Regions from separate parts of the Thermomonas brevis genome, predicted to be linked through region 2. Evidence: riboswitches for the same ligand, from Rfam matches in the RefSeq annotation. Region 2 holds a riboswitch; the other holds the start of a gene.
What was found. A riboswitch is a leader RNA that binds a small molecule or an ion and turns the genes downstream of it on or off. The one in region 2 is predicted to bind cobalamin.

Region 1: it holds a riboswitch for cobalamin, as region 2 does, so the genes downstream of both, btuB (TonB-dependent vitamin B12 receptor) here and H9L17_RS15065 (CoA-acylating methylmalonate-semialdehyde dehydrogenase) in region 2, are expected to answer to the same signal.

Annotation. Positions count from the first base shown of each region.
Region 1 covers NZ_CP060711.1:2,247,663-2,253,390, reverse strand. Annotated here, with positions in the region: gene H9L17_RS10385 (efflux RND transporter permease subunit) at 1-745, shown strand, start outside; gene bioD (dethiobiotin synthase) at 1,126-1,803, opposite strand; gene H9L17_RS10375 (TMEM175 family protein) at 1,800-2,543, opposite strand; gene H9L17_RS10370 (GAF domain-containing protein) at 2,582-3,067, shown strand; gene H9L17_RS10365 (TfoX/Sxy family protein) at 3,064-3,462, shown strand; cobalamin riboswitch at 3,489-3,726, shown strand; gene btuB (TonB-dependent vitamin B12 receptor) at 3,859-5,721, shown strand.
Region 2 covers NZ_CP060711.1:3,247,591-3,253,318, reverse strand. Annotated here, with positions in the region: gene metE (5-methyltetrahydropteroyltriglutamate--homocysteine S-methyltransferase) at 1-708, shown strand, start outside; gene H9L17_RS15080 (anaerobic ribonucleoside-triphosphate reductase activating protein) at 842-1,507, opposite strand; gene nrdD (anaerobic ribonucleoside-triphosphate reductase) at 1,504-1,692, opposite strand; gene H9L17_RS15070 (ribonucleoside triphosphate reductase) at 1,689-3,470, opposite strand; cobalamin riboswitch at 3,607-3,807, shown strand; gene H9L17_RS15065 (CoA-acylating methylmalonate-semialdehyde dehydrogenase) at 3,942-5,456, shown strand; gene H9L17_RS15060 (acyl-CoA dehydrogenase family protein) at 5,468-5,728, shown strand, end outside.

The sequences.
Region 1 (5,728 bases), 1.0 Mb from region 2:
GATCACCTTCGCCCCTCGCCCCGGCGTGAGCAAGGGCGAGGCGCTGGCGATCCTCGACCAGGCGGCCAAGGACGTGCTGCCGCAGGGCTACAGCGTGGACTACGCCGGCGAGTCGCGGCAGTTCAAGCAGGAAGGCTCGGCGATGCTGCTGACGCTGGCGCTGGCGCTGGTGGTGATCTTCCTGGTGCTGTCGGCGCAGTTCGAGAGCTTCCGCGACGCGCTGATCATGCTGCTCACGGTACCGATGGCGATCTGCGGCGCGCTGCTGGCGCTGAACGTGCTGGCGCTGGCGGCCAACGTGCTGCAGTTCATGGGCATCGAGGCGTTCCCAGGCATGAGCATCAACATCTACACCCAGGTGGGCCTGGTGACGCTGGTGGGCGTGATCTCCAAGCACGGCATCCTGATCGTGGAGTTCGCCAACAAGCTGCAGATCGAACAGGGCCTGTCCAAGCGCGAGGCGATCGAGGAAGCCACCGGCATCCGCCTGCGCCCGGTGCTGATGACCACCGCCGCGCTGGTGTTCGCGATGATCCCGCTGCTGCTGGCGAAGGGCCCGGGCGCGGCCTCGCGCTTCTCGATGGGCGTGGTGATCGTGTCCGGCATGACCATCGGCACGCTGTTCACCCTGTTCGTGCTGCCGGCGTTCTATCTGTACTTGGCGCGCGACCACGCGCACGACGCCGGCAAGACCACCGATGCGGAGGCATCGCAGCTGCCGCCGCCGGAGCCGCAACACGGTTGATCGGTTGGAACATGACGCAAGACGAAGCGCCCGGGGAAACCCGGGCGTTTTCGTTGTGGGTCGCGAGGCCGCGTTGCCTGTCCCGGAGGGAGCTTCGCCGCTTAGGGCTCCGCATCCAGCTCCGATGCGCGGCCGCGCGCCATCCATGGCGCGCTCGAAGCGTCCCCCCAAGGCAGGCAACGCGGCACCAACTGTTCTCGCACGTGACGAAAAAGCTCTACCACGACCACGAAAGAAATCGGGCGATGCTGTGCCGGGCAGGAGGTTCGAGCAGACCATGGATGGTCTGCGGCCGCGCATCGGAGCCGGACGCGGAGCCCCAAGCGGCGAACCTCCTGCCCGGCACAGCGGCGCACGCGGGATGCCGCGCAAACAAGCGACTACACGTGTTCGGCAATCCGCAGATGTCGTGCAAGCAATGCCGGATCGATACCCGGCGCATGCGGCAGCACGCCCCAGCACGGCGCAGGCAAGCGCTCGCGCAGCATCGCCAGGTTGTCCTCGACGCGCTCCATCGCCGGATCGACATGCGACGCGATCCAGCCCGCCAACTGCACGCCGTCGTCAGCGATCGCCCGCGCGCTGAGCAGCGCATGGTTGAGGCAGCCCAGCCGCAGCCCGACCACCAGCACCACCGGCAACCGCAGCGCGCGCACCAGATCGGCCTGCATCAGCGACGCCGACAACGGTGCGGCCCAGCCGCCGACGCCTTCGACCACCACCGCGTCGGCGCGCGCCGCGAGCCGCGCATACGCAGCGAGGATCGGCTGAAATCCGACTTCGACGCCGGCATCGCGCGCGGCCAGTTCCGGCGCCAGCGGATGTTCCAGCGCGAACGGATTGATGTCGGCGTAGGCGATGCCGGCCTCGCCCGCCGCCTGCAGGGCCAGCGCGTCCTCGTTGCGCCATTCGCCGTCGATGCGCGCGCAACCGCTCGCCACCGGCTTCATCCCCGCCGCGCGCAGGCCGCGCCCGCGCAGCGCATGCAGCAGCGCGCAGCTCGACAGGGTCTTGCCGATGCCGGTGTCGGTGCCGGTGACGTAGAGCGGGAAGGTCACGTCCGCTCCGGATGCGTCCCGGCACGCGCGCGGCGCTCGAACGCGGAGGCGAAGACGCGCGACAGCGGCATCAGGAGATACGCCATCCCCGGCGCGCCGGTCAGCCAGATCGGCACGCGGGCGCTGCGCGACAGCATCCAGGCGGCCAGCAGCGACAGCAGCGCCACGATCACGCGCCAGCACCAGGCCGCGGCGTTGCGCCGGGTCATCGCCGCTTCGGCCGCATCCAGCCCCAATGCGTCCCGGCGCCGCCACGCGTGCGCGTACAGCGCCAGCATGCAGGCCGACAGCGTGGCGAAGGCGATGCCGTACACCGCGAACATGGCGGCCAGGTCGCCCAGGCTGCCGAACGGCACCGGCGCCCGGAACCAGCCGGCGCTGAGCCAGAAGAACAGCGCGCCGTAGACGATCTTCAGCGGGTACACGTAGACCAGCACCAGGAACACCATCGCCAGGCTGAGCCAGGTGCTGGCCGCGTCGTCCAGGCCGTAGCGCTTGCTCCAGCCCGCGTGCGCATGCCAGAAGAACGCGATCTGCGCGAACGAGGCGGCGAACGCCGGCACGCCCTTCATCGCCTCCATCAAGGCCGGGATGCTGTCCGGAATGGCGTCCAGCGAGATCACCAGCAGGGTGACCGCGAACGCGAACGCGGCGTCCACGAACGCTTCCAGCCGCGTCACCTGCGCGCCGCGCTCCAGAAACCCGTCCGGCATGCGCCGCAGTTCGGAAACTCCCGTCATCCCGTCAGCATAGCGTGCGGCGCTGCTAGACTCGACGGATGAGCTTCTCCGCCACCGCCCTCACCGGCAGCAAGCCGGAACAATACGCGCAGCTGCTGGAACAGGCGCGCGCGCTGCTGCACGACGAACGCGACCGCATCGCCAACGCCGCCAACCTGTCCGCGCTGGTGTACCACGCGCTGCCCGACCTCAACTGGGTGGGCTTCTACTTCTACGACGGCGCCGAGCTGGTGGTCGGCCCGTTCCAGGGCCTGCCCGCCTGCGTGCGCATCCCGCTGGAGAAAGGCGTGTGCGGCGCGGCGGCGCGCACCCGGCAGACGCAGCGCGTCGAGGACGTGAACGCCTTTCCCGGCCACATCGCCTGCGATTCGGCCAGCCGCTCGGAGCTGGTCGTGCCGCTGTACCAGGGCGATGCGCTGCTCGGCGTGTTCGACCTCGACAGTCCGATCCCCGCGCGCTTTTCCGTTGAAGACCAGCAAGGCCTGGAAGCGATCGCCCGGGCGTTCCTGGAATCGCTGCAATGAGCGCGAAGCTGCGCAACATCGGCCCGAAGTCCGCCGCCTGGCTGCGCCAGGTGGGCCTGCGCTCGCTGGACGACCTGGCCGCGGTCGGCGCGGTGGAGGCGTACATGAAGGTGCGCCGCGCCGGCTTCAAGCCCAGCCTCAACCTGCTGTACTCGCTGGAAGGCGCGCTGAAGGACTGCCACTGGCAGGAAGTGCCGGAGGCGCGCCGCACCGAACTGGTGCAGGCCGCCGAGGCGGCCATCGCGCTGCTGCCGCCGCCGCGCGGTCGTCCGGCCGCCGCGCCGGTCACCACCACCCACCACGACGAAGCCGCCGCGCCCGCGTTCGCGCCGCTTTTCGATGCGTACGCCGACGACGATCGTCATGGCGGATCGGAATCGAACGACGGCGACTGATCCGCCGGCCGCGCCCGCGGCTGCGCTAGAATTGCCGGGTTCGAGGTGATCCGCCGGCCCTGCCTGCGGATTGAAACGGGAAGCCGGTGACGCTGCACGCAGGTGCATCCAGTCCGGCGCTGCCCCCGCAACGGTAAGCGAGACAAGTCCGGCATCGGCCACTGTGCGCGCATCGGTTCGATGCAGGCATGGGAAGGCGCCGGACGGGACATCGACCGATGTCCGCCCGCAAGCCCGGAGACCGGCCACGGACACGTCAGGTTGCGATGCGGCGGGCATTGCGCGACGCCGGCCTGCCCGTGCCGCACGCGCATCGCCTTCGTCCGCCGTTTCCGTCCGCAGCGCAGCCGCCCTTCCATCCACGGGCGCGCGGGCGTGCGCGCCGGAGAACCCATCATGCGTTTCCGCTCCATCCCGCTCCGCCTCAACATCCTCGCGCTTGCGCTGCTGCCCTCGCTGGCGCTGGCCCACGGCGACGAGGCCAAGGATCTCGACGCCGTCGTCGTCACCGCCACCCGCACCCCCACCACGGTCGACGCCGCGCTGGCGGCGGTGGAAGTGATCGACCGCGCTCAGATCGACGCCAGCAGCGCGCGTTCGCTTCCGGAACTGCTGCGCGGCCGCGCCGGCATCGCCATCGTCAACCAGGGCGGGCTGGGCAAGCTGTCCACGCTGTTCATGCGCGGCACCGAGTCCGACCACGTGCTGTTCCTGATCGACGGCATCCGCGTGGGCTCGCCGACCTCGGGCCTGACCTCGCTGCAGGATCTCCCGCTGGCGCAAATCGAGCGCATCGAGATCGTGCGCGGCCCGCGCTCGTCGCTGTACGGCGCCGACGCCATCGGCGGCGTGATCCAGATCTTCACCCGCCGCGGCGAGACCGAAGGCGTGCGCGGCCGCGCCCGCATCGCCGCCGGCAGCCACGGCCTGCGCGAAGCCTCGGCCGGCCTCGACCTGCGCGGCAAGCGCGGCGGCGTGGGCGTGGACGTGGCTCACCAGGGCACCGACGGCATCAACGCCTGCAACGGCAACCTGAACACCGACTTCTCCGGCGCGGGCTGCTTCATCAAGCAGGGCACGCACCTCGACCGCGACGGCTACCGCAACAACAGCGCCGCCCTGCGCGCGGACTTCGCGCCCGGCGAAGCCTGGCAGTTCGACGCCCGCGCCAGCCGCGCCGAAGGCCACAACGACTACGACGGCGACTACCAGGACAACTCCGACATCGTCCAGCAGACCGTGGGCGGCAGCGTGCGCTGGACGCCGTCCGAGGCCATGCAGCTGAAGCTGACCGCCGGCCGCAACACCGACGACTCCGACAACTACATCGGCAGCGCCTTCGCCAACCGCTACACCACCACCCGCGACAGCGCGAGCCTGCAGGGCGACTTCGGCGTCGCGAAAGGCCAGTTGCTGAGCGCCGGCTTCGACTGGCTGCGCGACGCTGCCAACGTGGTCGATCCGTGGTCGCCGTTCGCCCGCACCCGCGGCAACCGCGCGGTGTTCGCCCAGTACCAGGGAGACTTCGGCGCGCACGACCTGCAGCTGAGCCTGCGCCGCGACGACAACGACCAGTTCGGCGGCCACACCACCGGCGGGATTGCATGGGGGCTGGACTTCGCCGAGGGCTGGCGCGTGACCGCCAGCCACGCCACCGCGTTCAAGGCGCCCACCTTCAACGAGCTGTACTACCCCGGCGCCAGCAACCCGGATCTGAACCCGGAAACCTCGCGCAGCACCGAGCTGTCGCTGGCGCGCGGCGGCGATGGCTGGCACGTGCAGGCCAACGCCTACCAGACCCGCGCCAGCGACCTGATCGCCTGGGAGTCCTCGCTGTTCAAGCCGGTCAACGTCGAGGACGCGCGCATCCGCGGCATCGAGCTGACCGGCTCGGCCACGCTCGGCGAATGGACGCTGCGCGGCCAGCTCGGCTGGCTGGACGCGCGCAACCTGGACAGCGGCAAGCGCCTCGCCCGCCGCCCGCAGCGCAGCGCGCGCCTCGACCTCGACCGCGACGTCGGCGCCTGGGGCTTCGGCGTGTCCGGCATCGCCGAAGCCGCGCGCTGGGACGACGCCGCCAACACCCTGCGCGTGGGCGGCTACGGCACCCTCGACGCACGCGTGTCCTGGCGCTTCGCCCCCGGCTGGACGCTGCAGGCGAACGTGGTCAACGCCTTCGACAAGCGCTACGAAACCAGCGCCTGGTACAACCAGCCCGGCCGCGAGTTCGTGCTCAGCCTGCGCTGGCAGCCCGAATAAGGACGCC
Region 2 (5,728 bases):
ATCTGGGGCGACGTGTCGCGCCCCGCGCCGATGACGGTGCGCTGGTCGCAGTACGCGCAATCGCTGACCAAGCTGCCGATGAAGGGCATGCTGACTGGCCCAGTGACGATCCTGCAGTGGTCGTTCGTGCGCGACGATCAGGAGCGCTCGCGCACCTGCCGGCAGATCGCGCTGGCCCTGCGCGACGAAGTGCGCGATCTGGAAGCCGCCGGCATCGGCATCGTCCAGATCGACGAACCGGCGCTGCGCGAAGGCCTGCCGCTGCGTCGCGCGGACTGGAAGCACTATCTGGATTGGGCGGTGGAATCCTTCCGCATCAGCGCCAGCGCCGTGCGCGACGATACCCAGATTCATACCCATATGTGCTATTCGGAGTTCAACGACATCATCGAGGCGGTGGCGGCGATGGACGCCGACGTGATCTCCATCGAGACCTCACGTTCGCGGATGGAACTGCTGGATGCGTTCGTGCAGTTCCGCTATCCGAACGAGATCGGCCCCGGCGTCTATGACATCCACTCGCCGCGCGTGCCGAACAAGCGCGAGATGGTGGAGCTGCTGGAGAAGGCGACGGCGGTGCTTGCGCCGCAGCAGCTTTGGGTCAACCCCGATTGCGGTCTGAAAACCCGTGGCTGGCCGGAAACCCGCGCGGCGTTGACGGCGTTGGTGGAAGCCGCGCGCGAGATGCGGGCCAAGGTTTCCGCGTAAGGAAAGCTGCTTTAAAGCCCCTCTCCCATTGGGAGAGGGGTTGGGGTGAGGGTTCGGCACATGCGATGCAATCAGCTCCGCCGCACCCTCATCCGCCCCTTCGGGGCACCTTCTCCCGTAGGGAGAAGGAACATCATCCGCGCCGGAAACAAAAACTCTTGAAGCCCGCGCACAACCGTTCCAAATCCACCTCATCCCCGGCAATGCGCGCGCGCCCTTCGTCGCGGCATTCCTGCAAGGCCCAATGCTTCACGCCTCGCGCCGAAAGCCCATCGGCCAAGCGATACAGCGCCTGCGCCGGATACAGCGTCGGATGCCACGTGGTGCGGCACTCATAGGCAACGCCGCTGTCCAGCACCGCATCCAGCGCCTCGAACGTCGGCCGCGCGCTGTCGCGACGGCCCGTCACCGCATCGTGATAGTCCTCGGGCGCTTTGACGTCCAGCCCGATCCAGTCCAGCAACGGCAAGACCAAGCGCAGCCGCGCCGGATACATACCGCCGGTATGTAGGCCGATGCGATAGCCCATCGCCCTCACCCGCGCGATGGCCTGCGGCAGCGCGGCCTGCGCAGTCGGCTCGCCGCCGGAAAACACCACCGCATCCAGCAAGCCCTGCCGGCGTCGCAGGAACGCTTCGACCCGTTCCCACGCAATCCCAACTTCCGCCCGCGCCGGCAGCAATTCCGGGTTGTGGCAATAGCCGCAGCGCCATGGGCAGCCTTGCAGGAACAACACCGCCGCCAGCCGACCGGGAAAGTCGATGCTGGTCAACGGCGTCATTCCGCCGACGCGGATCATGCGGCACGGCGCACCGGCGCTTCGCGGAAGAACTGCCGCTGCGCGTGTTCGCCCTGCTTGCCGATGTTGAAGCTGGACACCGGGCGGTGGTAGCCCATCACCCGCGTCCACACTTCGCAGCGCTGGCGGTCTTCGTCGCGCAGCGGCGCGGCGGTTGGGGAAGAAAGAACGGCCGGATTGTTCATGCGGAGAGCTCCTCGAAAGATGCGACATCGACGTTGGAAGGCGGCGCGGCGGCCGCCCGTTGTTCCGCCAGCAGCCGCTCGTCGCAGCGCGGGCAGAATGCGTGCTCGCCCGCCAGATAGCCGTGTACCGGGCAGATCGAGAAAGTGGGCGTGATCGTGATGTACGGCAGGCGGAAGCGGCTCAGCGCGCGCCGCACCAGTTCGCGGCAGGCGTCGCCGCTGGAAATGCGCTCGCCCATGTACAGATGCAGCACGGTGCCGCCGGTGTAGCGCGATTGCAACGCCTCCTGCCGTTCCAGCGCCTCGAACGGATCGTCGGTGAAGCCCACCGGCAGCTGCGAGGAATTGGTGTAGTACGGCTTGTCCGCGCTGCCGGCCTGCAGGATGTCCGGCCAGCGCCGCCGATCCTCTTTCGCAAAGCGATAGGTGGTGCCCTCGGCCGGCGTGGCTTCGAGGTTGTAGAGATGGCCGGCCTGCTCCTGGAACGCCACCATTCGCGCGCGCACGTGGTCGAGCAGGCGCAGCGCGAAGGCGTGGCCCCACTCGCTGGTGAGGTCGTGCGCATCGCCGGTGAAGTTGCGGATCATCTCGTTGATGCCGTTCACCCCCAGCGTAGAGAAGTGGTTGCGCAGCGTGCCGAGATAACGCTTGGTGTACGGATACAACCCGTCGTCGATGTGCCGCTGCACCACCTCGCGCTTGATCTCCAGACTGCGCCGGCCCAGTTCCAGCAGTTCATCCAGGCGCGCGAACAGCGCGGCTTCGTCGCCGCGATGCAGATAGCCCAGGCGCGCGCAATTGACCGTCACCACGCCGAGGCTGCCGGTCTGCTCGGCGCTGCCGAACAGGCCGTTGCCGCGCTTGAGCAACTCGCGCAGGTCGAGCTGCAAGCGGCAGCACATCGAACGGATCATGCCCGGGTCGAGTTCGGAATTGATGAAGTTCTGGAAGTACGGCAGGCCGTACTTGGCGGTCATCTCGAACAGGCGCTGCGCGTTCTCCGATTCCCACGGGAAATCGGCGGTGATGTTGTAGGTCGGGATCGGGAAGGTGAACACCCGCCCGCGCGCATCGCCCGCGCTCATCACTTCGATGTAGGCGCGGTTGATCATGTCCATCTCGGCCTGCAATTCGCCGTAGGCGAACGGCATCTCCTCGCCGCCGATGAACGGCGTCTGGTGCTTCAGGTCGTCCGGGCAGACCCAGTCGAAGGTGAGATTGGTGAACGGCGTCTGCGTGCCCCAGCGCGAAGGCACGTTGAGGTTGAAGATCAACTCCTGAATGCACTGGCGCACCTCGTCGTAGGACAGCCCGTCCTTGCGCACGAACGGTGCCATGTAGGTGTCGAACGAGGAAAACGCCTGCGCGCCCGCCCACTCGTTCTGCAAAGTGCCGAGGAAGTTGACGATCTGCCCCACCGCCGAGGACAGATGCTTGGGCGGGCCGGCCTCGACCTTGTTCGGCACGCCGTTGAAGCCTTCGTACAGCAGCGTGCGCAGCGACCAGCCGGCGCAGTAGCCGGCCAGCATGTCCAGATCGTGGATGTGCAGATCGGCCTCGCGGTGGGCGCGGGCGATTTCCGGCGGATAGACCTTTTCCAGCCAGTAGTTGGCGGTCACCTTGCCCGCCGCGTTCAGGATCAGCCCGCCCAGCGAATAGCCCTGATTGGCGTTGGCGTTGACCCGCCAGTCGGCGCGGGTCAGGTACTCCTCGACCGAGGCCACCGGGTCGATCCAATGGCGTCCGGGAACCGCCGCCGCCGTTCTGCTCGCTTCCATTGTCCCGCTCCATAAACACAATATGTTGTGCTATTGATCCACGAAACAACTAGATATTGAATTGATCTGGATCAAGTGCGGCGCATACGCACCGGCCCTGCGGCGGTGCAGCTTGTCCGTCGCCGCCCCCGCCGCCTACACTCGGCCGGCTACAGGTGTCCTGCCGCCAACCGGTGCGCAGGGTGAAACGGGAAGCCGGTCAGACGCCGGCGCTGCCCCCGCAACGGTAGGCGAGAAAGCCCGACACACAGCCACTGCGTCCGCGCGGGAAGGCGTCGGGGGGATGCAAACCGCATCGCTCGCAAGCCCGGAGACCGGCCAGTAGTGGACGCCTTGGCGTCCTCCTCGGGTGTTGCGGCGGGCAACCGGACGAGCTGATCGCGGCGTCCGTGCGCGCGCAATCCGCCCTGTCCCGCTCCTGCAACGCTCCCTTCGCGGGTGTGCGGCACGGAGAGATGGACAATGAACGAGATGCACCGCGTTGCGGCCAATGCCGCGACCGTCAAGCTGTTGATCGACGGCGAATTCGTCGAATCGAACACCACCCACTGGCGCGATGTGGTCAACCCGGCCACGCAGGCCGTACTGGCGCGGGTGCCGTTCGCCACCGCCGATGAAGTCGAAGCCGCCATCGCCTCGGCGCGCGAAGCGTTCAAGACGTGGCGCAAGACGCCCATCGGCACCCGCGCGCGCATCTTCCTCAAGTATCAGCAATTGATCCGCGAGCACATGGGCGAACTGGCGGCGATCCTCACCGCCGAACAGGGCAAGACCCTGCCCGACGCCGAGGGCGACGTGTTCCGCGGGCTGGAAGTGGTCGAACACGCGGCGTCCATCGGCAATCTGCAACTGGGCGAACTCGCCAACAACGTGGCCGGCGGCGTCGATACCTACACACTGCTGCAACCGCTGGGCGTGTGCGCCGGCATCACCCCGTTCAACTTCCCGGCGATGATCCCGCTGTGGATGTTCCCGATGGCGATCGCCACCGGCAATACCTTCGTGCTCAAGCCGTCCGAGCAAGACCCGATGGTGACGATGCGGCTGGTGGAATTGGCGCTGGAAGCCGGCATTCCCAAGGGCGTGCTCAACGTCGTCCACGGCGGCGAGGACGTGGTCAACGCCCTTTGCGACCATCCCGACATCAAGGCGGTGTCGTTCGTCGGTTCCACCAAGGTCGGCACGCACGTTTACAACCGCGCATCGCTGGCGGGCAAGCGCGCGCAGTGCATGATGGGCGCGAAGAACCACGCGGTGGTGCTGCCCGACGCCAACAAGGAGCAGACGCTCAACGCGATGGCCGGCGCGGCGTTCGGCGCGGCGGGGCAACGCTGCATGGCCGCGTCCACCGCCGTGCTGGTGGGCGCGGCGAAGGCATGGATTCCCGATCTGGTCGCCAAGGCGAAAACGCTCAAGGTCAACGCCGGCACCGAAGCGGGCACCGACGTCGGCCCGGTGATTTCCTGCGCCGCGCGTGCGCGCGTCGAGGCGCTGATCGCCTCCGGCATCGAACAGGGCGCGACGCTGGAACTCGACGGCCGCAACCCCGCCGTCCCCGGCTTCGAGCAAGGCAATTTCGTCGGCCCGACCATCTTCTCCGGCGTGAAGCCCGGCATGCGCATCTACGACGAGGAAATCTTCGGCCCGGTGCTGGTGATCCTCGAAGCCAAGACGCTGGACGAGGCCATCGCGCTGGTCAACGCCAACCCGAACGGCAACGGCACCGCGATCTTCACCCAGTCCGGCGCGGCGGCGCGCAAGTTCCAAGAGGACATCGACGTGGGACAGGTCGGCATCAACCTGCCGATCCCGGTGCCGGTGCCGCTGTTCTCGTTCACCGGCTCGCGCGCGTCCAAGCTCGGCGACCTTGGCCCCTACGGCAAGCAGGTGGTCGCGTTCTACACCCAGACCAAGACCGTGACGGCACGCTGGTTCGACGACGACACCGCCAGCCACGGCGTCAACACCACGATCAGTTTGAAGTGATGGCCGCCGTCATGGACATGCAGGCGTCGGCATGGCCGGCGTTGAGCGAAGACCAGCAGGCGTTCCGCGAAGCCGCGCGCGATTTCGCACAGGCCGAGCTGGCCCCGCATGCGGCGCACTGGGACGCCGAAGGCATCTTCCCGCGCGAAGCCATCGCCAAGGCCGGCGAACTCGGCTTCTGCGGGCTGTACGTCGATGAAGCCGCCGGCGGCAGCGGGCTGACCCGGCTGGACGCCGCCATCGTGTTCGAGGAACTGGCGGCGGTCGATCCG